Regions from separate parts of the Rhodococcus sp. UYP9 genome, predicted to be linked through region 1. Evidence: predicted binding sites of a transcription regulator. Region 1 holds the regulator's gene; the other holds the start of a gene.
The links. Region 1 encodes LexA, which represses DNA repair genes until DNA is damaged. Its sites were predicted from a motif close to CGAACANNTGTTCG; they were not measured.
Positions count from the first base shown of each region.

Region 1 (14,950 bases):
CGACTCCACGATCAAGGAGTATCCGGCAGGCGGTGACCGTGGCCGTCGGATCGCCCGCCGCCGCAGCGCGTTCCAATTCTTCGGCATTCGCTCCGGTGAGTTGAGCCAGCTCCTCGGAGTTCGGCTTCACCACGTCCGGAGCCGAACCGGGGAACGAAGCAGCGAGCGCGAGGAGCGGCGCGTCGGAAGTATCGACCGCTACCTTCGACTGTGTATTGCGCAGCGCCCGCACGATGCTTGCGTACCAGTCGGTGGGGATGCCGGGCGGAAGCGATCCGGACAGTACGACCCATGCGGCGTCCCGGCCCAGATCGAGAACGGCATCGAACAATTCCTGCCGAGTGTTTACGGTCAGGGTTGCCCCAGGTTCGTTGATCTTGGTCGTTGTTCCACCAGGTTCGCTGATGGTGATGTTGGTTCGAGCCGGTCCGCTCGTCGGTACAGCGCAGTAACGGACGTCTTTCGCCTCCAACGCAGCGAGGAGCGGATCCGTCGGCGCTGCAGGTAGGACGGCCATCGCCTGCACACCGGACGAGGTCAGGACCCGGGCCACGTTGACCCCCTTTCCGCCCGGATCGCTGACCGATGCCCGCGCTCGATACACCCCGCCGCGGACGAGTTCGGAGTCCAGCACGACTGTCCGGTCGATGCTCGGATTGGCTGTCAGTGTGACGATCATGCGATCACGACCTCGATTCCGTTGTCGGTCAAACTTTTACGATCCGTTTCGTCGATCTCGTCGTCGGTTATCAGAACGTCGATGTTGTCCAGGCGACCGAAGCTGACGAGGTGCTCGCGGCCGATCTTGGATGAATCCGACAGCACGACGACATGGTTGGCGGTGCGCACCATCGCTCGTTTCACGGCGGCCTCGTCACTGTCGGGCGTGGACAACCCGTGCCCCACACTGAGTGCGTTGGTCCCGATGAATGCCACATCGACGCGCAGCCATTCCAACGCCGACAACGCTTCCTCGCCCACGGCGGCCTGTGTCGTACCGCGGACTCGACCGCCGAGAACGCGAAGACTCACCCCCGACAGTGGTGCGACCCGAGCAGCAATGGGAACCGAATTGGTGATGAGTGTCAGCTCGCGGTCGTTGCTGAGAAGGGCGGCGAGTCGACCGGTGGTGGTTCCTGCATCGAACACGGCGCTACCCCCGTTGAGCGGGAGGTAGGCAAGAGCTGCGACCGCTATTGCGTCCTTCTGCTCGGCCCGCGTGTACTCACGCTCGCCGACGCCCGGTTCGGTGGCGGTCAAGGCCGATGCCGGTACTGCTCCACCGTGGACCCTTCGGACAACCCCGAGGCGGTCGAGGACGGCAAGGTCGCGTCGAACGGTCTCGGTCGTCACGCCGTATGTGGTCGACAGATCTGAAACGGAGACTCGACCGCGGTTGCTGATCACCTCGGCGATTGCTTGCTGGCGCTCTTCTGCGTACACCTGCGCCTCCCTCCGAACTATTGTTGGTTTATGTTGTTTTACGCCCGTATGTGTTGACATGTCAAGAGCAAAGAGTAATCTCAGTCACATCAGTAGTAGATCTACGAGCTAGACCACACTTGTTCCAGAAACCGAGGAGGACGCATGGCGGGATCGCTTCGAGCCGATACACGAGAAGGTGCCACGGCTGCAGGAGAAGCCCTGACGCTGTCGGGCTCGTCGGTTCTGCATGGAACACCGGTAGTCCCGGGTGTCGGATACGGCCCGGTCATCCGCCCGGGCAAGCGTCCTGACGTCCCCGTCGACACAACTGTCGTCGACGAGGCGGAGCGAGGAACCGAACTCGAACGTTTCCGTTCGAGCGCGGCGAATGTTTCGGCGAGACTGCGTGCCCGTGCGGAACTGGCCACCGGAGCAGCGTCGGAAGTGCTCTCGGCAAATGCGGCGATGGCCCAGGATCGAGGCTGGATTGGCGCCGCCGAGAAACTCATCGCGAAGGGCGCTCTCGCAACTTCGGCAACAGTCGCCGCAACCGAGCAGTTCATCGCCATGTTCACCAAGCTCGGCGGACTGATGGCCGAGCGGGTGACCGACCTGCGTGACATCCGCGACCGCGTTATCGCCGAGATACTGGGGATTTCCGAGCCTGGGGTTCCGACTCCCGAGACGCCCTCTGTGCTCTTCGCCGACGATTTGGCGCCTGCCGACACGGCGGGACTCGATGCGGGTCTGGTTCTCGCACTGGCAACATCGCTCGGTGGACCGACAAGTCACACCGCGATCATTGCGCGCCAGCTCGGTATCCCGTGCGTCGTGGCGGTCACGGGGCTCGACGACGTTACCGAAGGTGCTCGCGCTCTGGTGAACGGAATAACCGGCGATATCGTGCTCGAGCCCGATGCGACCCTCGCGAGAGCCTCGGTGGACTCGGCTCGAGACGAATTGGATCGGGTGTCCCAATGGACAGGGCCCGGAGTCACAGCCGACGGCCACCGAGTCGACATCCTTGCCAACGTTCAGGACGGCGCGGGAGCTCGCGCAGCGAGGAAGACGGCCGCCGACGGGATCGGACTCTTTCGCACCGAATTGTGCTTCCTGGACCGCGACTCGGAACCTACCGTCGATGAGCAGGCCGAAATCTACGGTCAAGTGCTCGATGCGTTCGCCGGACACAAGGTTGTCGTTCGTACCCTCGACGCCGGATCGGACAAGCCCTTGCGCTTCGCCAATCATCCGGACGAGGCCAACCCTGCACTGGGTATTCGTGGCATCCGAATCGCTGAGCAGGACAGAGGAATTCTCTATCGTCAGCTCGACGGGATCGCTGCGGCCGCTGCGGCCACCAATTCGAGTCCTTGGGTGATGGCCCCCATGATTGCCACCGCGGCCGAAGCGGCTGCATTCGCCGCCGACGTCCGCGAGAGGGGCCTGACTCCGGGCGTCATGATCGAGGTCCCGGCCGCGGCGTTGCTCGCCGAGCACATTCTCGAGCATGTGGAGTTTCTGTCGATCGGAACGAACGATCTGGCGCAGTACACAATGGCCGCCGATCGGATGTCCTCCCAACTCGCATCGCTGACCGATCCGTGGCAGCCGGCGGTCATCGCGCTGGTCGCTCACACCGCGAAGGCCGGTATGGCCGTGGGCAAGCCGGTTGGAGTATGCGGCGAGGCCGCCGCCGACCCACTGTTGGCGTGCGTCCTGGTGGGCCTGGGTGTCACGTCACTGTCCGCTGCGTCTGCCGCAGTCGCACACGTAGGGGCGAAATTGTCCACGGTCACGCTCGAGCAGTGCCAGCGCGCGGCCGCGGTCGCGTCGAAGACCGACAGTGCCACGGCGGCACGCGAGGCGGCAGCGTCGATCCTGAACGAGTGACGAAGCGGCAGGCCCTAGGATTCGAACCCGTGAGAAGACAATTCGGATGGACCCTGCACGGCAACGGCAAGAACGTCGAGGCAGGGGCAGTTGTGGCACCGGACCAGCGCCTGTCGTGGCCGCGAACCGTGGGTATCGGTATGCAGCACGTCATCGCCATGTTCGGCGCCACGTTGCTCGTTCCGACGGTAACCGGATTTCCCGTCACCACGACCCTGTTGTTCTCGGGCATCGGTACCGCGTTGTTCCTCGTGATCACGCGGGGGCGCATCCCCAGCTATCTCGGATCCTCGTTCGCTTTCATCGCACCACTCAGTGCGGCACAGGCGAGCGGCCCCGCCGCGCAACTCGGCGCCGTCATGTCCGTGGGCGTCGTGCTGACACTCGTCGGATTGGTCGTCAAGTTCGCGGGCGGACGACTCATCGAAGCGGTGATGCCTCCCGTCGTCACAGGTGCGGTCGTCGTTCTCATCGGACTCAACCTCGCTCCCGCAGCGACGTCGTCGTTCGAGGCGCAGCCACTCGTGGCCGCGGTGACTCTCGCGGCGATCCTCCTGGTGACCGTCGCAGGCCCGGGACTGCTCGGACGCCTCGGAATCCTTGTCGGAGTCATCGTCGGATGGGTTTTCGCTGCTGTGTCAGGGCAGATCTCGGACGTCAAACTCGACGCGATGCGCGTTGCGGAGTGGATCGGTATTCCCGAATTCCGTGGACCGACGTTCGAATTGTCCGTCGTACTCATCGCACTACCCGTCGTCATCGTTCTCGTGGCCGAGAACGTCGGCCACGTCAAAGCAGTGTCGGCAATGACGGGTAAGAAACTCGACGACCTCGCCGGAGACGCACTCATCGCAGATGGATTGGCGACGACGCTGGCAGGTGCTGCGGGTGGCTCGGGCACGACGACCTACGCCGAGAACATCGGCGTGATGGCGGCGACCCGCGTGTACTCGACCGCGGCCTACTGGGTGGCCGCGGTGACGGCAGTCGTGCTCGCGTTCTCGCCGAAATTCGGCGCGTTGGTATTCACGGTCCCGGACGGAGTCATCGGTGGCGCGACACTGGTTCTGTACGGACTGATCGGGCTGCTGGGTGTGCGGATCTGGTCGGACAGCAAAGTCGACTTCACAGATCCCGTCAACCTCGTTGTCGTTGCTGCTGCCATCGTTGCCGGCATCGGCGATCTGACGCTGACGGTTGGGTCGGTGGAACTCGGCGGTATCGCCTGGGGATCGGTCGGAATCTTGGTCGGCTATCCCGTGCTGCGCGCCCTTTCTCGCACACAGCGCCGATAGCGGCACTACCTTCGGTCACCGATTCCGCGCGGCTCGGTCATCGACCGTGTGACCAATTCGGCCGTAGGCTCGAATCACGTCAGTTCACCGGCGGTGACCCATTGTGCCGCCGGTTGGCAATTCGAAGGAGACCGAAGTGGAACGCACGATATTCGATTCCGAGCACGACATGTTTCGCGAGTCGTACCGCAAGTTCCTCGACCAACACGTTGCGCCGAACCACTCCAAGTGGGAAGAGCAGAATCTCGTCGATCGTTGGGTGTGGGTAGAAGCTGGAAAGCAAGGATTCCTCGGCACCGACGTGCCGGAGGAGTACGGCGGCGGCGGTGTCAAGGACTTCCGCTACAACGCCATCGTCACCGAGGAAACCACCCGCGGCGGTTACAGCGGAATCGGATTCACGCTGCACAACGACGTCGTCGCGCCATACCTCATCAATCTGACGAACGAAGAACAGAAGCAGCGTTGGTTACCCGGATTCAGTTCCGGTGAGTTGATCACCGCGATCGCGATGACCGAACCCGGTACCGGTAGCGATCTGCAGGGAATCAAGACCAAGGCCGTTCGCGATGGTGACGAATGGGTCCTCAACGGGTCCAAGACCTTCATCACCAACGGAATCAATGCCGACCTCGTCATCGTCGTAGCCTGCACCGACCCCGACAAGGGTGCGCAGGGATTCAGCTTGCTCGTCGTCGAGCGCGACATGCCCGGTTTCGAACGCGGACGCAATCTCGACAAGATCGGGATGAAGGCGCAGGACACAGCCGAACTCAGCTTCACCGACGTCCGCGTGCCCGCCGCGAACCTTCTGGGTGAGGAGGGGATGGGCTTCATCTACCTGATGCAGAACCTGCCTCAGGAACGACTGTCCATTGCGGTCGTCGCAGCAGCCGCCATGGAGTCGGCGCTCGACATGACAATTCAGTACTGCCGTGATCGCAAGGCCTTCGGTAAGTCCATCGGCAAATTCCAGAACACACGATTCGTGCTGGCGGAGTTGGCAACCGAGACGACGGCCTCACGGATCATGGTCGACAAATTCATCGAACTGCTCAACGACGGCAAGCTGACAGTTCAGGAAGCCGCTATGGCCAAGTGGTGGACCACCGAGAACCAGGTGCGTCTCATCGACCGCTGCCTGCAACTGCATGGCGGATACGGATACATGAAGGAATACCCGATCGCCAAGGCCTACATGGACTCTCGGGTGCAGACAATCTACGGCGGAACGACCGAGATCATGAAGGAAATCATCGGGCGGGGACTGAATCTCTAGTACTCACCTCTCGATCGATACAGCGAAGGGCCGCAACCTCGAAACCTGAAGTTGCGGCCCTTCGCTCTACGAACTCGCTGATCAGAGCTTGCGCATGACCGTGACAACCTTGCCGAGGATAGCTGCGTCATTGCCCGGGATCGGTTCGAACAACGGGTTGTGCGGCAAGAGCCACACCTCACCCTTGGTGCGCTTGAATGTCTTCACCGTGGCTTCGCCATCGATCATGGCCGCAACGATGTCGCCGTTGTCGGCGACACTCTGCTGCCGAACCACCACCCAGTCGCCATCGCAGATCGCTGCTTCGATCATCGACTCGCCGACCACTCTCAACAGGAACAGGGAACCCTGGCCGACCAGTTCGCGGGGGAGAGGGAAAACGTCTTCGACCGCCTGCTCGGCAAGAATCGGACCGCCGGCAGCGATTCGTCCCAGTACCGGAACGAACGTCGGAGTCGGCAGCTGATCCTCCGCAGGCGCCGAGCCGTCGGCTACGGCTGCTGCGTGGTCTGCCTGAACCTCGTCGAGTCCGCGGACATCCACTGCGCGTGGGCGGTTCGGATCACGTCGGAGGAAGCCTTTGCGCTCCAGCGTGCGAAGTTGATGAGCGACCGACGAGGTCGACGTCAACCCGACCGCATCCCCGATCTCCCGGATGCTCGGCGGATAACCACGCTCGGTCACCGAAGCTCTGATGACCTCGAGAACCTTGCGTTGACGTTCGGTCAGGCCTGCATTGATGTCGGTGCCCTCACCTTCGAATGCCTTCGCCGTCGGCACCGAAGGCGCCTTGGCGGTTGTGGCGGTAGTCTTGGCAGCCTGCGCTGTGACCTTTCCACCGGTGGCACTTCCGCGCGTCTTTGCGCTCACTGACGTAGTCTTCGTCTTCCCGCTCGCCTTGCCCGTGGCTTTCGGTGACCCTGACGAGGTCTCTTCTTTCATTCGTGCATCCTCCTGCATCGCCTTCCCCTGCCGGGCATCTCGTGTGATCGAGTGGCCCGAACGCGTGGTGTGGATGTGACGTGTGGTTTCTGACACGAATCTAGCCCGAAAACCCTGTTCGATCAAACATCTGTTCGATCCGTGTCGCAACTTCTGCTGACATTGTCCGACTCGCGTGATAGAACTTCGAACAAGCGTTCATCGAACGCCTGATCGAATAGAGGTGAAAATCGCGTCGGTCGCGAGCATCACCACGGTCGATCTGTACACCGCAGTGGAGGTTCCGATGAGCATCACTACAGAGCGCCGCAGTGCTCTCACCAGTCGCGCAGTAGCAGGTCGGGGTACAGACGGTCGCGATACCCTCGATCGCACAATGCGCTCGGCCTCGTCCGTCCGCACTTCTCGCCCGCGCACGTCTTGCGCGTCACTCGACCGTCGACGCTACCTTCACGCTCTCGCGCAACAGGACCGCGGCAACCGGGTCATCGATCACAGCTCCGCCGATCACAGCTTCGACGACGAGGCGCCGCGTCAGACACTGTCGTGGACCGCCACGGTCGCGGGTGTGCTGATCACAGCCATTGTTCTTCTGGGCTTGGTAGGGCTTGCGAATCTACGCGCCGGATATCTCGACGGCGGTTCAGCGGGTGCTGTCACGGTCGTGGAGCACGGTGGATTCGTCGGTACTGCGGGTCAGGATGTCTTCACGGCCACCGACTCGGGCCAGTGATGCAGCGATGCCTCAAGTGCTCCTCGGTGATCGAGCCAGGTACGCGGCACTGGGCTCGATAGGACTCCGAGTATCCTCGGTACCTGCACCTCTTGCGCTACCAACGAGATGGTGTGACGGCTACGACGGAGGCTCCAACATGCATTGCCCGTTCTGCAAGCACCCCGACTCCCGAGTGGTCGACTCCCGCGAGGCGGACGAAGGTCAGGCGATCCGTCGTCGTCGCTCATGCCCGGAGTGTGGACGCCGCTTCACCACAGTGGAGACCGCTGTTCTGGCTGTCGTGAAGCGCAGCGGAGTCACCGAGCCCTTCAGTCGGGAGAAAGTAGTACGAGGCGTCCGTCGTGCCTGCCAGGGCCGCGATGTCGACAACGACGCACTGAATCTGTTGGCTCAGCAGGTCGAGGATGCAGTTCGTGCATCCGGATCGGCCGAGATCCCAAGCAACGAGGTCGGATTGGCTATTCTCGGTCCGCTTCGCGATCTCGACGAGGTTGCGTATCTACGGTTCGCGTCAGTGTACAAGTCCTTCAGTTCGGCCGAGGACTTCGAGAAAGAAATTCAGGACCTTCGCCAGCAGCGACAGTCAGCTGTCACTGTCGACTGAAGAACGCGTGCGCTCGACGGGCGTGAATCGGTCGACGCGAGGCCTCACTGTTGGCTTACGGCCTGGATTGCTTTCGTAATCCTCTTTTCCGATATCGGGTACGCCGTACGAATTCCTTGCGCGAAAAGTTGAATTCGTAACTCCTCGATCATCCAGAAGATCTCCTGCACTGGTTTGCTCTGCTGTCGGGCTTCAGGAAGCGACTTCAGCAGTCGGTCGTATGCCTCGTAGACTCGATCGAGTGCGTTCATTCCGGTTTCGTCCCGGTTCGCGCTGCTGGGTAGTGAGCCGAGTCGCCGAGTAGCGGCCGTGAGGTACCGGGGAATTTCAGCGAGCCTGGCAGAGCCGAATTCGAATACGAAGCCATTGAAGACCAGACCGGCTAGTTGCTCGCGAACGTCATCGGCGGTTTCGCCGCCTGCTCGTTCGAGTGCGGCTCGAAGCTCCACGGCCGCAGTCAGAATCGGTCGAATCAGTGCAAGGACCCGAGACGTGCGTTCGGTTACCTCGGCATTCACCGACTTGACCAGAGCTTCGAATTCTTGCGGCGAGCGGACGGGACCGCCGTGCGCACTCATCGACTCGTCGATCGCCGTCGTGCGGCAGTCCTCGAGTAGTGCTTCGATGCTGCCGTACGGATTCTGCCCGAGTGCGATTCTTTCCTTTGTCGGAATTCCAGCGATGAGTGCCTTTGTGCCGCGCGGTGCACGCTCGCTCAACAGAGCCCTGGTTCCGTTGCGCATTGCGGCACGCTGCTGGGCGAGTGTGCTCAGTACCCGGACCGCGACGCCACCGGTTTCCGGAACGAGTGCGGGATATCCGGTGACTCGTTGGCCACCGACAGAACGTGAGACGGTCTCCTCGAGAGTTCCCAGAGTCGAGGACGTCCATGCCAGCGTTGCCGCTCGCTCGGCTTGACCGACGGCACTGGCGACTTCGCGGTTCACTCGCGGTGACAGGGTCTGTCGGAGGGCAGTCAGGTTCTTGTTCGACCCGAGTACGTCTCCGTTGATATCCACTGCGACAAACGTCATCCGGAGATGGTCGGGGAGCTCGGAAACCTGAAAGTCTGCCGGATCGATCCGGCATGAACCCAACCGTGAGAGCTCACGGGCCAGCGCGGTGAGAACGGGTTCCGATCTCGGCTTCATCGCCGTCAGTGCGGCGGCGGCAAAGTCGGGAGCGGGCACCACGTTGCGTCGTAAAGTCTTGGGCAGCAGTTTGATCAGTGTGCTGATGAGTTCCGCTCGCATGCCCGGGACCAGCCAGTCGAATCCGACCGGTTGAACCTGCGCGAGCAGGGCGATCGGGATGCGGGCGCTGACTCCGTCGGCGGCGGAACCTGGCTCGAACTGATAGGTCAGCGGAAACTGGACCTCGCCTTGGCGCCACGCATCGGGATACTCCCCACCCAGTACGGATGCAGCGTCGGGATTGACGACGGTCGATGCTGTGAAGTCGAGGAGATCCGGCGTCGTGCGCCTCGTCTTCTTCCACCACGTGTCGAAGTGGCGAGCGGAAACGGCTTCCGCACCGATTCTGGAGTCGTAGAACTCGAAGAGTGCATCGTCGTCGACCACGATGTCGCGACGGCGGGCCCGATTCTCGAGCTCGCCGACGTCGTCGAGCAGTGCGCGGTTCTTGTGAAAGAACGGATGCTGCGTCGTCCACTCGCCCTGCACCAGTGCATGTCTGATGAACAGCTCGCGCGAGACTTCGGCGTCGATGCTGTGGTATCCGACAGGTCGGCCGGTTACGAGGGGAAGCCCGTACAGGGTGACGCGCTCGTATGCCATGGCCGATTGGCGTTTGGTGGACCAATGTGGCTCGGAATAGGTGCGTTTGACTAGATGTGGGGCGAGTCGTTCGGCCCACTCGGGTTCGATTCGGGCCGCCATGCGGCCCCACAGACGTCCGGTCTCGACCAGTTCGGCCGCCATCACCCAGCGTGGAGGCTTCTTGAACAGCCCGGAGCCGGGGAATATCGCAAAGTGGGTTCCGCGGGCACCCAGGAACTCGCGTTTGTCACCTTCTTTGACTCCGATATGCGAAAGGAGGCCGGCCAGGAGCGCCTGATGCAACGAATCGTGCGAGCTCGGCGCGTCGGGCACAGTCCAGCCGAGACCCCTGGTGATCTGACGTAGTTGACCGTGCAGGTCCTGCCATTCGCGCACACGGAGGTAGTGCAGGAATTCGTTTCGGCACATTCTTCGAAACTGGTTCGACGACAGGTCGTTTCGTTGGTCGCGGAGGTATTCCCACAGTGCTGTGTACGACAGGAAGTCCGAGTTCGGAGCCGTGAATCTTGCATGCTGCTCATCGGCTGCTTGCTGGTGTTCTGCTGGACGTTCGCGAACGTCCTGGATGGACATGGCCGAGACGACGACGAGAGCGTCGGCGAGCGCGCCCGTCTTGTTCGCTTCTACGAGCATGCGGGCCATGCGCGGATCGACTGGAAGTTGAGCCAGCTCGCGCCCGATCGGCGTGAGTTCGGACTCGCCGGTATTCGAGGACGGCTTCAAAGCCCCCAACTCTTCGAGCAAACCGATTCCGTCGCGAATGCTGCGCGGATCGGGCGGCTCGACAAAGGGGAATGCGTCGATCTTGCCCAGGCCGAGGGAAGTCATTTGCAGGATTACCGAAGCGAGGTTGGTGCGGAGGATCTCCGGTTCGGTGAACGGTGGCCGTGCCTCGAAGTCGTCTTCGGAGTACAGACGGATGCAGATTCCGTCGGCCACACGGCCACATCTACCTGCCCGCTGTCGGGCCGATGCTTGCGAAATCGGCTCGATAGGGAGTCGCTGGACTTTGGTGCGCAACGAGTACCGCGAGATGCGCGCGGTACCGGGGTCGACGACGTATCTGATCCCGGGGACCGTCAGTGACGTCTCGGCGACGTTGGTCGAGAGAACGACGCGACGGCCGGTGTGTGAGGAGAACACGCGGTGCTGCTCATCGGCGGACAGGCGCGCATACAGGGGTACGACCTCGGTGTTGCGTAGCTGCCGATCGCGCAATGCATCGGCCGTATCGCGGATTTCGCGTTCACCGGAGAGGAAGACGAGAATGTCGCCTTCACCTTCGGCCATGAGTTCGTCGACGGCATCGCATGTTGCGTCGACGGGATCTCGGTCGACTGTCGTCTCGCCTGCGTCGACCGTCAGCGGGCGGTACCGCATCTCCACGGGGAACGTGCGTCCGGACACTTCGATGATGGGGGCCGGTACACCGTCCCGGGCGAAGTGCTGGGCGAATCGTTCCGGATCGATCGTTGCGGAGGTGATGATCACCTTCAGATCGGGCCGGCGGGGGAGTAGCTGAGCGAGGTAGCCGAGGATGAAGTCGATATTGAGACTTCGTTCGTGAGCCTCGTCGATGATGAGTGTGTCGTACTGCCGGAGCATCCGGTCTCGTTGAATCTCGGCCAAGAGAATTCCATCGGTCATCAGCTTGACCAGGGTCGAGTCCGAGGATTGATCGGTGAATCTGACCTTGTAGCCGACAGATTGTCCGAGGGTCTCGCCCACCTCCTCGGCGATGCGCTCGGCAACCGTTCTGGCAGCGAGTCGACGGGGTTGGGTGTGGCCGATGGATCCTCGGATCCCACGGCCTAGTTCGAGACAGATCTTGGGAATCTGTGTCGTTTTGCCCGATCCGGTTTCCCCGGCGACGATCACGACCTGATGTTGCTCGATCGCGGCGGCGATGTCGTCCTTGCGGCGGCTGACCGGAAGCGCCTCGGGATACTCGATCGTCGGAACCGCGGCACGCCGATTCGCGATCAGAGTCTCGGCGCGAACGATCTCGGGTTCGGTCGCTGCCAGGGCATCGTCGGTGCGGGCACGTTCGAGCTTGCGTCGTAGGCGGTGGGCGTCGCGCACGGAGACCGACGAAAGTCGGGCGGTCAGGGTGCGTCTGAGACTCGGAGACGGGGATGTTGATGTGGACATGCTGCCCACCAGGGTATCTGCCCGGTTGCTCGAGAGCTGGACTGCCCGACCCAAACGCAGGCAAATCACTGCCGGTTCGTGCCAAGATCGACTATGACGACCTCGCAGCGTGCGCCCGCAGCTCTCGGTACACACGTGCTCGTGAGGGCCTTCCGGCTTCTGTTTGCTGCGCTCACGTTCGCCGCGCTCTCGTGGATCGTCGCAAAAGGCCTGGACAGTAGCTCTTTCTCACTCGCCAACTACTTCAGCTACTTCACCGTGCTCAGCAATGTTCTGACCGTCCTCGTGCTTGCGGTGGGCGGAGCCGCTGACCCGCAGGGAGAGCGGTGGCAGTTGTTCCGCGGGGGTGTGACGTTGTACATGGTCATCACCGGGATCATCTACGCCGTTCTTCTCGCCGGGATCGACGTCGGCGTCGCTGATCCGTGGACCAACAATGTGGTTCATCGAATCATGCCGGTGGTGCTTCTGATCGACTGGATCGTGATGCCGCCGCGCAAGAAGATTTCCGACGCACAGTCGCTGATCTGGCTGGTCTTTCCCTTCGTCTACGGGATCTACAGTCTGATTCGCGGTCCGATCGTCGACTGGTATCCGTATCCGTTCCTCGATCCGCGCGGCCAGGGATACGTTGCGTTGGTGATCGGTCTGCTCGTACTCACCGTCGCCTTCGTGTTGATGGCACTTGCGGTGAACGCTGTCGGCCGGCTCGGATGCCGATGGCGGTACGGGGAACAATCGGAGGCAGCTCGTTGACTAAGCTCGGAGCCATGTCTTCTGTGGCCGATACTTCCCCTGAGTCCACCTCGTCCGCCCTATGGCACGGTTTCGCCGATATGGGTGCAGTGACCAGAACAGGCCCCTTCGTCGTCTCACGTGGCGAGGGAGCTCACATCTGGGACCGGGACGGCAACAAATATCTCGATGCAACTGCCGGGCTGTGGTTCACGAACGTCGGTCACGGACGGACCGAGATTGCCGACGCCGTCGCCGCCCAGCTCGGATCGCTGGCGCACTACTCCAACTTCGGTGATTTCGTCCCGGAGACGACGCTGGCTCTCGCGGAGCGGCTCGGGAAGATCGCGCCCGTCGCGGGTAGCAAGGTGTTCTTCACCTCGGGTGGCTCCGACTCGATCGACACAGCGGCGAAATTGGCCAGGCGTTACTGGCACGAGATGGGCAAGCCTGGGAAAAAGCTCATTGTCGGTCGTGAAAAGGCTTACCACGGAATGCATGTCGCAGGTACTGCACTGGCAGGCATTGCGGTGAACCGGGAGAACTACGGCGAGTTGATGCCGGACGCGCGCACTGTCGCTTGGGACGATGCGAAGAGCTTGCTGGCGCTCATCGAGGAAGTCGGGGCCGACAAGATCGCCGCCTTCTTCTGCGAGCCCATCATCGGTGCCGGTGGGGTCTACCTGCCGCCGAAGGGGTATCTGCAGGAGGTACGCCAAATCTGTCGTGACAACGACGTCCTGTTCGTCACGGACGAGGTAGTGACCGGCTTCGGCCGAATCGGCGGCTCCTGGTTCGCGTCGACTCGTTTCGACCTTCAGCCCGACCTGATGACCACTGCGAAGGGGCTTACCTCGGGGTACGTCCCGATGGGTGCGGTGTTCGTCGCCCCGCACATCGCCGAGCCGTTCTACTCCGGTGGCGTCTGGTGGCGCCACGGCTACACCTACGGTGGACACGCAGGGGCAGCGGCCGCGGCGATGGCAACACTGGACATCATGGAACGCGAGAACCTGCTGCAAGAGTCCGCTCGACTCGAGACGTCGCTGCACACCCATCTGGCCCCACTCGCCGAACATCCTCGCGTGCAGGAGGTTCGCAGCGGACTCGGTGCAGTAGCAGCAGTGCAGCTGGTCGATCCGGCCGAGGCGCTCCCCTTCGTCGCGACGCTCCGCAAACACGGTGTCTCCGGGCGCGCTGCAGGGCAGGGCGCGATGCAGATCTCGCCGTCGTTCGTGATGACGGACAACGAGGTGGAAGAACTCGCTGCTCGGATCCTCAGCGCGCTCGGCTGAACCGGTCCTTCAGGCGCTGCACTCGGGTTCGATCGGGTGCAGCGTCGAGCATTGGGGCTTCGGCTGCCTCGGCGAAACGCTTGTGCAATTGATCGCGGACCTCGTCGGGGGCATACGCCTGCCGCTTGCGTTCCGACTTCACGACGAGGGCGCCTGTCGCGGCAACACCGACGACGCCTGCCATCCCGAGGATCTTCCACAGCTTCATCGCTTCACCGTACTGTGATCGCGGGCGGGTGAGCGATCGCGGAGTTCGGCGACGAGGTCTTCTACGAGGATCTTGATCTTGTCGCGGATCGGACGGACGGCGTCGATGCCCTTGCCTGCGGGGTCGGGCAACGCCCAGTCGCGGTACTGGACCCCGGAGAAAACCGGGCATGCGTCGCCACAGCCCATGGTGATGACGACGTCGGAGGTTTCGACGGCGTCGGGGGTGAGGATCTTTGGTGATTGCGCCGAGATGTCGATACCGAGCTCGGCCATCGCCTGGACGGCGGCTGAATTGATGCTTTCTGCCGGTGTGCTGCCGGCAGAGCGAACCTCGACGGCCCCATCGGCAAGATCGCTCAGAAAACCGGCGGCCATCTGCGACCGTCCTGCGTTGTGGACGCAGACGAACAACACACTGGGGATGCTGGACATCAAGACTCCTTTGTCGCTGCCGGCGAGGCCGAAATGAAGCGTTTACGTAGTGCGAGTGAGACGTAGACGAGCCCGACGAGGACTGGGACTTCGATGAGCGGGCCGACGACCCCGGCCAGTGCCTGCCCCGATGTTGCGCCGTAGGTGGCGATGG
Region 1 is NZ_JBEPPH010000003.1:64,340-79,289, reverse strand. It holds gene ABIB36_RS10050 (1-phosphofructokinase family hexose kinase) at 1-679, opposite strand, end outside; gene ABIB36_RS10045 (DeoR/GlpR family DNA-binding transcription regulator) at 676-1,443, opposite strand; gene ptsP (phosphoenolpyruvate--protein phosphotransferase) at 1,588-3,318, shown strand; gene ABIB36_RS10035 (uracil-xanthine permease family protein) at 3,348-4,613, shown strand; gene ABIB36_RS10030 (acyl-CoA dehydrogenase family protein) at 4,750-5,892, shown strand; gene lexA (transcriptional repressor LexA) at 5,974-6,672, opposite strand; gene ABIB36_RS10020 (hypothetical protein) at 7,058-7,567, shown strand; gene nrdR (transcriptional regulator NrdR) at 7,707-8,174, shown strand; gene hrpA (ATP-dependent RNA helicase HrpA) at 8,219-12,124, opposite strand; gene ABIB36_RS10005 (Pr6Pr family membrane protein) at 12,218-12,880, shown strand; gene ABIB36_RS10000 (aminotransferase family protein) at 12,895-14,154, shown strand; gene ABIB36_RS09995 (hypothetical protein) at 14,138-14,362, opposite strand; gene ABIB36_RS09990 (arsenate reductase ArsC) at 14,359-14,796, opposite strand; gene arsB (ACR3 family arsenite efflux transporter) at 14,796-14,950, opposite strand, start outside.

Region 2 (14,950 bases), on a different contig from region 1:
GGATGCGTTCGGGATTGAGCCCGGCGAACAGTTGCATGAGCGCGGCATCGGCTTCACCGACGAGGGCGTCGGCCGGCAACCGAACATCATCGAGGAACAACGTGAACTGGTGGTCCGGCTCGATGATGTCCATCTGCATCCGAGTCTTCTGGAATCCCTCGGCGTCCGTCGGCACGACGAACAGCGCCGGCTTCAGCTTGCCGCTCTTGCTGTCTTCCGTCCTGGCGACGATGAGCACGGCATCGGCCTGATCGACCCCGGAGATATAGATCTTGCTGCCGTTGACGATCCAGTCTTCGCCATCTCTTCTGGCCGTGGTCGTGATCTGATGCGAGTTCGATCCGGCGTCGGGCTCGGTGATCCCGAAGGCCATGATCTTCGACCCGTCGGCAAGCGCGGTCAACCACGTCTGCTTCTGGTCCTCGGTGCCGTACTTACCGATGATGGTGCCGCATATCGCGGGGCTCACCACAACCAGGAGCAAACCTGCACCATGGGCAGAGAGTTCTTCCTGCACGAGCGCGAGCTCGTAGATGCCTGCTCCACCACCGCCGTACTCCTCGGGAAGATTCACCCCCAGGAACCCGAGCTTGCCTGCTTCGTTCCACAATTCGGTCAGCGGTTCACCACGCCGCGCTTTGGGGAGCACGTAGTCGATGTAGTTGAAGCGCTTGCCGAGAGAAGATACTGCAGTACGCAGCGCCTTCTGCTCCTCGGTTTCGATGAAGCTCATGTGTTCTCCTCTTCACTCACTACTGCTTCGGTGACTACTGCTTCGGTGACTACTGCCTCGGTGACCACGGCGAGTAAGGCACCGACTTCTACCTGCTGTCCCACTTCGACATTCAGCTCGGTGAGTACACCCGCCGCTGGAGCGGTCACCGTGTGTTCCATCTTCATCGCTTCGAGCCACAGAATCGGCTGACCGGCCGTCACCGTGTCACCTGCTGCCGCGCCGACGCGAACGACGTTGCCCGGCATCGGAGCAAGCAGCGATCCCGCCGCCACCTCCTCGCTCGGGTCGGTGAAGCGCGGTGTCCTGACCAACCGAACGGGCCCGAGGGAAGAGTCGACGAAGATGTCGACGCCGTATCGTGCGACGTCGAAGAAGCGACGAATACCGTTCTCGTCGAGCACTACTCGCGTAGGCGAACTGGACACCAACCCGACGCCGTCCAGGGTTGTCGTGAGCCCGTACCGGCCGAGGGTGTATTCGACGGTGATGTCACCGGACTCGACCCCACACAACGAGGCATCGGTTCGGTAAGACTTGCGCTGCGGCTGGGATGGAAGGTTGCGCCACCCGCTCGGCAGCCCCTTGTCGACACGTGCCGTCCTGCGATTGGCGGCTGCATCGGCAAGCGCAGCAGCGAGTGCCGACAGCTGCACTGCATGGACGCCTCCTATCGGACGAGCGAGCGTATCGAGCCCATGGGTGTCGAAGAACGCCGTGTCGGTGTCCCCCGCCACGAAAGCCGGATGACGCAGGACATTGACCAGGAGGTCCCGGTTGGTCTTCAATCCGTGAATCTGCGCATTCTGCAATGCTTTCGCCAGCAGCTTCGAAGCCTGCTCACGGGTAGGTGCATAAGAGATGACCTTGGCCAGCATCGGATCGTAATGAACGCCGACGACAGTGCCACTCTCGATACCCGAATCGACCCTGATACCTGCCTTCTCGAGAACCGCGAAGTGCGCACCCGGAATCTCGAACCGATGAACCGGCCCACTCTGTGGTTGCCAATCCTGCGACGGGTCCTCCGCATAGAGCCGAACTTCGATCGAATGGCCCACGGCGACAGGCTGATCTGCTGGCAACGAACCGCCTCCGGCAACGTGGATCTGCAACGCAACCAGATCCAACCCCGTCGTACATTCGGTGACGGGATGCTCCACCTGAAGGCGAGTGTTCATCTCGAGAAAGAAGAAGTTCCCACTCTCGTCCGCCAGGAATTCGACGGTTCCGGCTCCCTCGTACCGGATGGCCTCGGTGGCCAAGCGGGCCGCGTCGAAGAGCCGCTGGCGCATACCAGGGACCCGCTCGACGAGTGGCGACGGCGCTTCCTCCACGACCTTCTGGTGTCGACGCTGCAGCGAGCACTCTCGCTCGCCGACCGTCCACACGTTGCCCTGACGGTCGGCCATGACCTGTACCTCGATGTGGCGACCGGTTTCGATGTATCGCTCGCAGAACACCGTCGAGTCACCGAATGCCGACAATGCTTCCCGCTGTGCCGCTTCGATTTCTGCATGCAGCGCGGCAAGTTCACGCACGATCCGCATGCCTCGTCCGCCGCCACCCGCAGATGCCTTGACGAGAACCGGGAGCTCGTCCTCGCCGATCGCCGCCGGATCGAGCTGCGTCAGCACCGGCACCCCGGCGTCGGCCATCATCTTCTTGGACTCGACCTTGCTGCCCATCAGTTCGATGGCCTCGGCCGGCGGTCCGATCCAGATCAAACCCGCGTCCTGCACCTGCTGCGCGAATTCCGCATTCTCGGAAAGGAACCCGTAACCGGGGTGGACAGCGTCGGCGCCGGCTCGGATCGCTGCTGCGATGACGAGTTCGCCGCGCAGGTACGTCTCGGCCGAGGAATTTCCGGGCAAACGTACCGCGGTGTCGGCTTCCCGCACGTGCGGAGAATCCGCGTCGGCGTCGGAGAAGACGGCAACGGTGTCGATGCCCTCGCGACGGCAGGAAGCGAAGACGCGTCGCGCGATTTCGCCGCGGTTGGCGACCAGGATCGAGTTGACAGTCATATGCGTCACATCCGGAAGACACCGAAGTTCGCGGTGCCTTCGATCGGGGCAGAGGCGATGGCCGAGAGGCACATTCCCACTACCGTACGGGTGTCACGGGGGTCGATCACTCCGTCGTCGTACAGGCGACCGGAGAGGAACAGTGGCAGCGACTCCGCGTCGATCTGCTTCTCGATCATCGCGCGCATGCCGGCGTCTGCTGCTTCGTCGAACACCTGGCCGCGACCTTCGGCAGCAGCACGTCCGACGATGGAGATGACACCGGCGAGTTGGGCACCGCCCATGACCGCGGACTTGCTCGACGGCCAGGCGAACAGAAAGCGTGGGTCGAAGGCCCGCCCACACATGCCGTAGTGACCCGCACCGTACGACGCGCCCAGCAGGATGGAGATGTGCGGGACAGTGGAGTTGGAGACGGCGTTGATCATCATCGAACCGTGCTTGATCATGCCGCCTTCCTCGTACTCCTTGCCGACCATGTAGCCGGTGGTGTTGTGCAGGAAGAGAAGTGGTGTGTTCGAGCGGTTGGCGAGCTGGATGAACTGTGTCGCCTTCTGCGATTCCTCACTGAACAGGACGCCTCGCGCGTTGGCGAGAATGCCGATCGGGTAGCCGTGTAGTTCGGCCCAGCCGGTAACGAGCGAAGACCCGTACATCGGCTTGAACTCGTCGAAATCGGAACCGTCGACGATGCGAGCGATGACCTCGCGCGGATCGAACGGAATCTTCAGGTCGGTGGGAACTATGCCGAGGAGTTCTTCGGGATCAGCGAGGGGTTCGATGACGTCGGCGCGCGGTTCCGGGCCCTGTTTCTTCCAGTTCAAACGCTCGACGATACTGCGACCGATGCGAATGGCGTCCTGCTCATCGACGGCGAAATAGTCTGCGAGACCGGACTTTCGGGCATGCATTTCGGCACCTCCGAGTGACTCGTCGTCGGATTCCTCACCGGTGGCCATCTTCACCAGCGGGGGTCCGGCCAGGAAGACCTTGGACTGTTCCTTGATCATGACGACATGGTCCGAGAGACCGGGAATGTACGCTCCACCTGCCGTGGAGTTACCGAAGACGAGGGCGATGGTGGGGATGCCCGCAGCCGACAGTTGTGTGAGGTCACGGAACATGCGGCCGCCAGGAATGAAAACTTCCTTCTGCGTCGGCAGATCGGCGCCACCGGACTCGACGAGCGAGATGACCGGCAGACGGTTCTGCATAGCGATGTCGTTGGCGCGGAACCCCTTCTTCAACGTCCACGGGTTGCTGGCACCGCCGCGGACCGTCGGATCGTTTGCCACGATCAGGCATTCGATGCCGCAGACGACGCCGATGCCCACCACCGTGCTGGCGCCGACCGGAAAGTCGCTGCCCCAGGCAGCAAGTGGGCATAGTTCGAGGAACGCCGAGTCCTCGTCGACGAGTAACTCGATGCGTTCGCGGGCAAGGAGTTTGCCGCGCCCCCGATGACGCTCGATGTACTTCTCGCCTCCGCCGAGCAGAGCCTTGGTGTGCTCGACATCGATCTCGGCGAGTTTGGTGTTCATCGCCTCGGTTGCCTCGACGTACTGCGCGGAGGCAGTGTCGAGAGTGGACTTCAGCACGCTCATGCCTGATACCCCAATCGTTTTGCTGCAAGTCCTGTCAGAATTTCGGTCGTGCCGCCGCCGATGCCGAGGATGCGCATGTCGCGGTATTGCCGCTCGACTTCGCTTTCGCACATGTAGCCCAGGCCGCCGAACAGCTGAACTGCCTGGTTGGCCACCCACTCACCGGCCTCGACGGCAGTGTTCTTCGCGAAACACACCTCGGCGATGAAGTCGTTGCTCGATTCGAGGGACTGCGCCACGAGATAATGCGTGTACACCCGCGCAACGTCGATCTTGCGCGCCATCTCGGTGACCGTGTTCTGCACGGACTGCCTGGCGATGAGCGGTTTGCCGAAAGTTTCACGATCGCGGACCCACTGCAGAGTCAGATCCAAGCAGCGTTGGGCGCTGGAGTACGCCTGCGCGGCGAGAGCGATACGTTCGGTGAGGAAGGCCTGCGCAATCTGCGCGAAACCGGAGTTCTCGGCCCCGACGAGATTGCCCACCGGCACTCGGGCGTCGGTGAACGACAGCTCCGCGGTGTCGGAGGCACGCCAGCCCATCTTCTCGAGTTTGCTCGTCACCTCGAAACCTGGTGTGTCCTTCTCGATCACGAGTAGCGACACCCCCGCTGCCCCGTCGCCGCCGGTACGCACCGCCGTGACGACGAAGTCCGCGCGGCAGCCCGAGGTGATGTACGTTTTGGCGCCGTTGACGACATAGTGGTCACCGTCTTTCACGGCCTTGGTCCGCAGATGCCCGACGTCGGAGCCGCCACCGGGTTCGGTGATGGCCAGCGAACCGATTTTCTCGCCGGCGAGGGTCGGTCGAACCCACCTGTCGATCTGCTCGGTGTCGCCTGCGGCCACCAGATGCGGCAGCGCGATTCCACCGGTGAACAACGATGCGAACAATCCACCAGAGGCACCGGCCTGGTGGATTTCCTCGCAGATGACGACGGCGTCGGCGAAGTCCCCGCCCTCACCACCCACACTCTCCGGGAAACCTGCGCCGAGTAAACCGAGTGCCGCAGCTTTCCGATGGAGCTCGCGGGGTAGCTCCCCCGCTGCTTCCCAATCGTTCAGGTACGGCACTATGTCGTGTTCGACGAAGCTACGCACGGTCTTTCGGAGTTGCTCGCGCTCGGGAGTATTCCATATCGTCATGAGAGTGTCCCTGTGAAGACGAGAGTTTCGGGAATGTCGATGTGGCGCGAACGCAGCCATTCACCGAGCCCCTTGGCCTGTGGATCGAAACGAGCCTGCGACGCAACGCCTTCTCCGAGGATTCCTTCGATGACGAAGTTGACGGCCCGCAGTTTCGGAAGAACGTGTCTGGTGACGACGAGATCCGCGGTCTCCGGCAGCATGAGTGCGACCTGCTCGACCGTCAAAGCGTGAGCCAGCCAAGCAAATTCGTCGTCCGTGCGAACCCAGACGCCGACGTTCGCATTTCCACCCTTGTCTCCGCTGCGTGCGGCGGCAATGGTGCCGAGTGGAACGCGGATGGTCGGTTCCGTCTCTCTCACCGGTGGTAGGTCTGGTTCGGTCAACGGTTCGAGTTCGAGCGTCTCGGTCGCGGGTTCGATCCCCCGTTGCGTCCCGTCCGGTAGTACGACCACATGTGGCACTTCGCCGATCGGCACATAGCCGGCGGTGAACACGCCGTACGGCGCTCCGTTCCCGGGAGGTGCCGTCACCGAAAGCCCCGGATAGCTGGCCAGTGCCAGCTCGACTGCCACCGAGGAGAACTGCCGCCCGACAACATTCGGATCGCTGTCGCGAACGACGCACCGGAGCAGGGCACTCGCGGTTTCCTCGGTCTCGGCGTCGGGCTTGTCGGTGCGCACGAGCGTCCAGTCGAGTTCGGTCGGCCGCGACGGAAGCCAGGACTCGAACTGCTGCTGCGCCAGTGCGGCTTTGGCCTCGATGTCGAGGCCGGTCAGGATCAGGGTGAACTCGTTGCGGAATCCGCCGAGTGCGTTGAGAGACACCTTGGCAGTGGGCGGGGGCGCTTCGCCTTTCACGCCGCTGACCAGCACTCGATCGGCTCCGACCTGTGACACCGACGCTGTGTCGATTCGAGCTGTGGCATCGGGGTTCGCGTAGCGGCCACCGGTGATCTCGTACAGCAGTTGAGCTGTGACGGTACCGACGCTCACCGCACCCGAGGTGCCTTCGTGTTTGGTGATGACAGACGATCCGTCCGCCTCGATCTCGGCAATCGGGAATCCTGGCCGCGACATATCCGCGATCTCGGTGAAGAACGAGTAGTTGCCACCGGTAGCCTGCGTACCGCATTCGATGATGTGCCCGGCAACAACCGCTCCGGCGAGAGCGTCGTAATCGGTTCTGCTCCAACCGAAGTGGGCGGCGGCTGGTCCGACGATAACGGAAGCGTCGGTGACACGCCCGGTGACGACGACGTCGGCACCCGCGTTCAGCGCCTCGACGATACCCCAGGCCCCGAGGTACGCATTGGCGGTGAGCGGGCTACCGAGGCCGAGTTCTTGGGCCCGCGGTAGCAAGTCGTCGCCGTGCACATAGGCGATTTCGGCGCCGGTGCCGAGCTTGTCGAGTGCCTCGACCAGGCCACTCGGGTTGAGGCCACCAGCATTCGAGACGATTTTGACGCCCTTGTCGAGCGCGAGCCCCAGGCAGTCCTCGGCCTGGCGGAGGAAAGTCTTTGCGTAACCGCGAGACTGATCCTTCGCCCGATCACGGCCCAGGATGAGCATCGTCAGCTCCGCGAGGTAATCGCCGGTGAGATAGTCGAGTTCGCCGCCCTCGAGCATCTCACGCATCGCCGAGAGTCGGTCGCCGTAGAAGCCGGAACAGTTGCCGATTCTGACTGTCATTGTTTGGTTCGTCCTGGTCCTGGAGGGCCTGCGAAGGCTTGAGCGATGGTCAGCCAGTGCTGAGCGTCCGGTCCGACGGCTTCGATGTCGAGATTCTCCGGGTGCGCCCGCTGCGTCACCAGCAGACAAAAATCCACCGCCGAGCCGGTGACGCGTTGAGCAGCGTCACCGGGGCCCCAGGTCCACAGCTCACCCAAGGGGGAGGTCAGCTCGACTCGGAACGGCTCGGACGGCGGAGTCTGTTGGTTGACCACATATGCAAAATCGCGGGTACGGACGCCGATGTGTGCGACAGCTTCGATGCGCTCGGTCGGCTCGCGGGTGATACCGAGTGCGTCGGCGACATCCTGGCCGTGAGCCCAGGTTTCCATGAGGCGAGCCGTTGCCATCGAAGCAGCGCTCATGGGCGGTCCGAACCACGGAATCTTGACACCCGACGGGACACGTTTCAGTGCGTCGGTCATCGCATGCCTGCGGGTGCGCCAGAGCTCGAGGAGTTCAGAATTGCTGGCCTCCTCCGCTGCGGCGCTGTCGACGAAACCAGCGGGATCGGACCATGCAGCCTTCAGCACGCCATCGAACTCTGCGGCAGCGATCGCATCCCCCGACGCCCCCGCGGTGGTGCGTTCGGCAACATTGTCGGTCCAGGACAGATGCGCGATCTGATGCGCAACGGTCCATCCCGGTGCTGGTGTGAGCGTCGCCCACTGGTCTTGTGTCAGTCCAGCAACGAGAGCGTCGAGCGCATCACCCTCGGCGCGGAGGTCATCGACGATCGAGTCGAGGTCGGTCATGGAGGAAGTTTCACACCTGATCGATAAAAAAGCAAGCACGCTTGCTTGTTAATTGTTGTCGACCCTCCGGCGGTCAGGGGGTGTCAATCGTCGAGCGAGCACTTCCATGCCATCGACCCCGGGAGTGGGCACCGCGTCGAGCTGGCCGCAGGACGCGAGGGGTTGTCCGGAGAGGAGCCGTCGAGCTCGGCCGGAGGACGAGAGAGCGCTTACGCAGAGCCCAGACTGGCAGACCGCAGGGACAACCATGCCCACGGTTGCGTTGTCGTCGTCGGCCGTTCGCGCGGGCGCGCGTTGGCGGTCCACCCTTGCCGCGAAGCATCCCTAGCTCGCCTGCGAGCGGGTTCTGAACGATCCGGCGATCGAACTCGACACCGTCGGACTGGTCGGGGTAGCCGAACCGCCAAAGGGTGCGACTGCAGCACAGGGGCTGACCCCAGAGCCACAGGGCGCCCAACACGCCGCGAGCTGGCCGACCGCAGGCCAGAGGGCTTCGGGCCGGGATGTTGACGGCATGGTGTATGCACTCGAATTTTGTATTCGACTGCACTACAAGCGAATCGGCGAAGCCAACCCTTGACGGGCAGCCCAGGAAGCGATAGTATCGAACATACGTTCTAACATCGACTTGCCGGGGGGCTTCGATTCATGAGTTCGAGTCGCAGAAGTGCATTCGCTTCGTACATAGGTCCGCAGCCGAAGCCAGTCATCGATCGATCATCGCTTCAGAAGCTCTCCGACGCAGCGGTGATCGAGAACCAGGCCTGCGCACGCAAAGTTCGGCTCGCAGCGTCGATCTGGGATTCGTGCATTCACCAGAACGTGCAGGTCGGTGAGGTGATCATGGATGCCGGGAGCTATGCGGCATCGGAGACAGCGAGGGCGCTGGGATGTTCCAAGGCTGTGGCGGACACTTATGCAGAGATCGGTATGGATCTCCGACTCCGATTGCCCAGGGTCAGAGCAGCATTCGACGCCGGCGAGTTGGATCTCGCGCGGGTTCGGGCGATCTATCGAAACACCAACCCACTCTCACTCGAAGTTGCCGTCCGCATCGAGTCCGAAATTCTCCACGCAGCGCGCCGCCTCCCCCCCGGGCCACTCGCCACCGAGATCTGTGAAATCGTGCAGCGCGTTGCACCGGAGGAGGCGGCTGCGCTTCGCAAGGATCTCGTCAAGCTCACCCGCGTTCGATACCGCGACAGAGACATGATCGCCACCATCGAGGCAGACCTCGAAGCAGGTGACGCCGCGGCGTGCTGGCAACTGGTCAACGAAATGGCGAACACTCTGTGCCGCCGTGATCCGCGCACTCGTGGCCAGCGACTCGCGGCCGCGTACGTGGCGCTCATGCATCAAGAGACATTTGTTTCGTGCACGTGCGAACAGGACGAAGACAATCCGTGCACCGCCCGACGGGAATTGCCTGACCGCCGTAGCCCACTGACCACAGTGACGATCGATCTACCGACCCTTGCTGGACTCGCCGACCTACCCGGGTACCTCGCAGGGCACGGATTGATCGATGCGGACTATGCCCGCGAACTTGCTGCAAACGGAGACTGGCAGCTACTGCTGACCGAAGCGGCCGATCTCGCCGCATCGCTCGGTCTAGTAGACGTGATCCCTGATCAGGGCCTCGATGTTCGGTCAGAGCGTGGCGAGGGTGACGCGCGGATGGGTGCAGGTGCAGGTGCAGGTGCCGAGAGTGACGGGCCCGGCGACTCCGCAGGCACTGGCACTGGCACCGGGACTGGGACTGGGACTGGGACTGGAGTCAATCTCGGTAAGCACACTGTGCTCAATCCGTTGGGTCATGGACGCCGCAGGCGCGGACTCACCCTTCCGAAGCGTCCGGCAAAGCCACAGCAGTGCACCACAGCGCCGAACGCAACTGAGTCCGCTACCGATTACTCCGGGTCCTACACGCTGGTAGCGCACATCGAAGAGGCTGTTGCAGCTGAGCCAGCACGGGCTGAGGCTCTGCACCCCGATGGTCACGGCGGATTCCTCGAACCACCCGACGGTGCGCTCACTTATCGCCCGAGTAGCGAACTGGCGAAATGCGTTCGACAGCGGGATCGCACCTGCCGGCATCCGGGATGTGACGTTCCGGCCGCAGCCTGCGAAATCGACCATGTGGTGCCCTATCGTCACTACGACCCGAAACACGGCGGATGGACGGTACTGACCAATCTGCATTGCCTCTGCCGCTATCACCACATGCTCAAGACAATGGGCGTCTGGGTTCCTGTCATGCTCTCGCGGGGCATCGACTACTGGACTTCGAGTTCCGGCTCGACAGCGATCACTCTGCCTGGGGGCACAGTCGGGATGACCGATCTGTCCGACTGCCGCCTGCTACCCCACATTCCACGCAAGCGACACCCCCAATGCCGCCGCCAGCCTGCGAGCACGAACAAGACGGCAACCGAGCTCGCCGGACCTGACGGACCGGGCACACCGTTCACCGAGTGCCAGGCCGCCCAATCGGGCCGGCACAGCGGAGGCCACCTCGACTCAGCGCGCAGCAATGAAAGTGCCGCGAGCATCAGCGGTCCCAACCGTCCAGGGAATCCCTGGACTCGTGGGAACGCGGAGGATGCAGATGGCCCCGCGCCGTTTTGAAATGTGGAACAGGAGGTCCCTCGTAACCATCGAAAGTTACGAGGGACCTGAGAGTGTTCCGAGGGATCGATCTGCCTGCGTAGCTGCTCGAGTCATGCTCCGAACTTTGCTCGACCGAGCCGGGTAGTGCCCTGCTCGACCGAGCCGGGCAGTGCCGCATCTTGGATAGCGATCGCTCACCGCAGAGATCGTCAGCGCAGCACTTTGCGTGCAGGCCGCACTTTTCTAGCGGGCCACTTCCCCAGCGCAGTACTTTCCCCGGCGCAGCTTTCGTTAAAGATCCCTGCCTGCTCTTGCAGCCTCGACCTTCGCCGCCTCACCCCCGGCAGCTTCGCCCTTCGCCGTGCCACCCCTCGCGGCTTCGCCCTTCGCAGCTTCGTCCTTCTCAGCTTCGTCCTTCGCAGCTTCGTCGCGTTCCTGCTGGGCAGCTGCGAGGCCGGACATCGTCCGCAGCGGAACCTCCTTGACGAAGATGACCAGCACGAATCCGATGACCATCAGGATGGAGACGGCCAGGAAGACATAGTCCATGGCATCGGAGAATCCGACACGGAAAGGTTCGGCCAGCGCGCTGTCGAGCTTTTGCATGAACGAACTGTCGACCAATGCACTGCCGGCGATCGACGAGTCCTGAGCAATGATGGCGTCGGCGAAGCCCTTCTCCAGCGGGTCCGCACTCGTCGACGCCGATTGGACGGCCTGCTGGAACTCCGGCGTCGTACTGGCCGCGACCAGTGCGTCAGTGGTCTTCGGTGTGAGCTGTGTGAACAGCATCGACAGGAAGACCGCGACGCCGAGCGTCGCACCGATCTGGCGGAAGAAGGTCGCAGCCGCTGTCGACACTCCCATGTCCTTGGGCGGCATCGCATTCTGAATTGCCAATGTCAGCGGTTGCATCATGGAACCGAGACCGATACCGAACAACGCCATGATCAGCATGGTCTGCCACAGCGGAGTATCCGCGTGCACATAGTGGAAGAGGAACATTCCGATCGCCATCAGTGCTGTGCCAACTACCGGAAAGATCTTGTAGCGGCCAGTTTTCGAAATCATGCGCCCCGACACGATCGACGAAATCATGAGAGCCCCCACCATCGGAAGCGTCTGATAGCCGGCGAGCGTCGGCGACGATCCCTTGACGACCTGCAAATACTGCGGCAATAGCGAAATGCCACCGAACATTGCCGCACCAGCGATGACACTGACCGCGATACACAATGCGAACAATCGATTGCGGAAAAAGCGCATCGGGATGAGCGCGTCGTCGCCCATCTTCACTTCCACGAAAACGAATGCGAGGACGCCCACGACACCGATCGCAAAACACATCAACGCGAGCGGCGAAGTCCAACCCCACACCCGGCCCTGCTCGGCGATGATGAGCAACGGGACAAGACCGACCGCCAACAGGAGCGCGCCCCACCAGTCGACGCGTGCCTCGCGTCGGAACACCGGAAGGTTCAGCACGCGCCACACGACGACAAGCGCGATGATGCCGAGCGGGACGTTGATATAGAACACCCACCGCCAACCCGTGATGCCGAGAATCGTGGATTGGCCGGCAAGCAGACCACCGATGACGGGACCGAGCACACTCGAAGTACCGAACACGGCAAGAAAGTAGCCCTGGTACTTCGCGCGCTCACGCGGCGGAACGATGTCCCCGATGATGGCGAGCGCCATCGACATCAGCCCACCGGCGCCGAGGCCCTGAACTGCCCGGAATGCCGCGAGCTCGTACATCGACGTCGAAATACCGCACAGCATCGAGCCGATGACGAAGATGGAAATCGCCGTCATGAAGAATGGTTTACGGCCGTAGAGATCGGAAAGCTTTCCGTACAACGGCGTCGAAATCGTCGAGGTGATCAGGTACGCCGTGGTGACCCACGCGAGTACCGAGAATCCGTTGAGGTCGTCGGCGATCGTGCGGACCGACGTCGACACGATCGTCTGATCGAGCGCCGCGAGGAACATCCCCATCATCAGCCCCGACAGGATCGTCATGATCTGACGGTGCGAGAGTTCGCCGGACGCGGGCTGCGTCACTTCTTGTTCGGTTACCACCGCTTGGTTACACCTTTACGATATGTTTGCTTGCAACACACAAGTAAATTGGGAACACCAGCATGCTCTCGGGAACGCGAGATTGCAATCCGATTTGTCAGACGCGCAACCCTGCCACCGCGGCGTCTAGTTACGATTTTCGACGCGACTGGAAAATCTCCCGCATCGTGCGCGGATGGATCCCTTCCACTGCCAACTGCCGTCGAGTTTTACGACGCGTCAGCAGGACTCCGGTGATCGCAACCACCCACACCGGATACTGCGCGAGAAACGCCAACCGGAACGCGTCGAAGGTGTACCCGCCGTTCGCTTGCAGAATCGCTCCGATGGACGCGATCACGAGCAGCGAAGCCAGGAATCCACCAATGTTCACCATTCCCTGGGCAGTGCCGAGATTGGCGCTCGGATTGAACGTACGGGCGTAGTCGAATCCGATGACCGACCCCGGTCCCCCGACCGAAATGACGACGACGAGCATCACCAGCAACCACAGTGGCGCCGGCCCCGGTAGAGCAAGAACGATCGCCCACATCACGGCATTGCTGATCATGATGGCCAACACCAGCCACGACCGCCGCATCGGGTACCGGCCCGTCAGAAATCCGAGAAGTAAACCGGACACGACGGCCGAGAACACCGAGATGGACAGCAACACACCCGCGGTCGATGCAGACAGACCCTGTCCCGAAGTCAAGTAGGGAATCCCCCACAACAAAGCGAAAACGGTGATGGAGAACTGCGTCCCCATATGGCTGAAGAAACCGAGACGAGTGCCCGGGCGGCGCCACACCTGCCCGATCGTGGCGAGAGTCTCGCGCATCGAGGTCGACGGCTCGACGACCTCCGATCCTGGCGGCACATCGCGTATCAGCGCCAATGCCAGGACGAACGCAAGTAAACCGAGCGACGCGGCACTGCCGAACGCAAACGTCCAGCCCGGCCCGTCGAGCAACATCAAGAACGGCACCGCCGACAGAATCTGACCGGTCTGACCGAACAAACCAGTCAGCTGCGAGACGATAGGAACCTGCCGCGGAGCGAACCACCGCGGGACGAGTCGCAGCACCGAAATGAAGGTCAACGCATCGCCCACCCCGACGAGCGCCCGTGCGGCGACCGCCACCGGAAGCGACTCCGTCAGCGCGAGCGTGATCTGCGCAATCGTCATCAACAGAGCACCGAGCGCGATCATCTTGCGTGAACCGACGCGATCGAGCACCACACCGGCAGGAATCTGCATCGCGGCGTAGACGACGACCTGAAGAACGACGAACGACGACAGCAGCGACGGGCTGACCGAGAACCGATCGGCCGCGTTCAGTCCTGCCACCCCGAACGCGGTGCGGTGCAGGACGGCGACGATGTATGCGAAGACGCCTACACCCCAGACCAGCCACGCAGCTTTCACTAGGACAGTGTGTCAACGACCTGTGAAATGATCGCCTTCGGTAGTACGCGCCCTGAATGAAAGTGAGCGATCACATGGTCGGCGACTCGAGCGCAGCCCAAGGACACATCCTCGTGCTCAACGGACCGAACCTGAACATGCTCGGCACTCGCCAACCCGAGGTGTACGGCCACGAAACCCTCGCCGACGTCGTCGCACTGTGTGATAAGACCGCCGCAGCACACGGTCGAACCATCCGCGCCGAGCAGTCCAATCACGAGGGACAGCTCATCGACTGGATACACCAGGCACGCGGTACCGCGTCGGGAATCGTCATCAATCCCGGCGGTCTGACGCACACATCCGTGGCATTGCGCGACGCACTCGTCATCCCCGAAGTCCCCATCATCGAGGTGCACATCAGCAATGTGCACGCTCGCGAGGAATTCCGTCACCACTCGTTCGTATCTCCCATAGCCAGCGGCGTCATCGCCGGCCTCGGAGTGGCGGGCTACGGATTCGCCGTCGAACGAATCATCTCGCTGACCTGACAGTCCAGCGCTCAGCCTGACCTCAGGTTTACCCGCCTATGATTGTCCCGGACTTCATTGGTCGGGCGAGCAAGGGATCTGCAGTGAGCAACGAAAGCAAGAAGAAGGCACAGGCTGCCACAGCTGCCATGCAAGGAAAAGACAAGAAGCGACGCACGTTGATTCAGATCGGAATCGCCGTCGTACTCGTCGCCTTGATTGCCGTCATCGGATTTTCCATCGCATCGAAGAACTCCGATTCCGACGCACCGGCCGCAGCCCCCTCGTCGACTCAGGACAACGGGGCGATCCGAATCGGTGATCCGAATGCTGCCGTCGTCGTC
Region 2 is NZ_JBEPPH010000006.1:82,696-97,645, reverse strand. It holds gene ABIB36_RS17280 (acyl-CoA dehydrogenase family protein) at 1-733, opposite strand, end outside; gene ABIB36_RS17275 (acetyl/propionyl/methylcrotonyl-CoA carboxylase subunit alpha) at 730-2,760, opposite strand; gene ABIB36_RS17270 (acyl-CoA carboxylase subunit beta) at 2,766-4,364, opposite strand; gene ABIB36_RS17265 (acyl-CoA dehydrogenase family protein) at 4,361-5,509, opposite strand; gene ABIB36_RS17260 (acyclic terpene utilization AtuA family protein) at 5,506-7,200, opposite strand; gene ABIB36_RS17255 (TIGR03084 family metal-binding protein) at 7,197-7,994, opposite strand; gene ABIB36_RS17250 (HNH endonuclease signature motif containing protein) at 8,643-10,622, shown strand; gene ABIB36_RS17245 (MDR family MFS transporter) at 10,896-12,629, opposite strand; gene ABIB36_RS17240 (MFS transporter) at 12,820-14,097, opposite strand; gene aroQ (type II 3-dehydroquinate dehydratase) at 14,154-14,627, shown strand; gene ABIB36_RS17230 (DsbA family protein) at 14,711-14,950, shown strand, end outside.
Region 2: a site for LexA is predicted at 8,600-8,613, ahead of ABIB36_RS17250 (HNH endonuclease signature motif containing protein). Genes of this name have one in related genera too.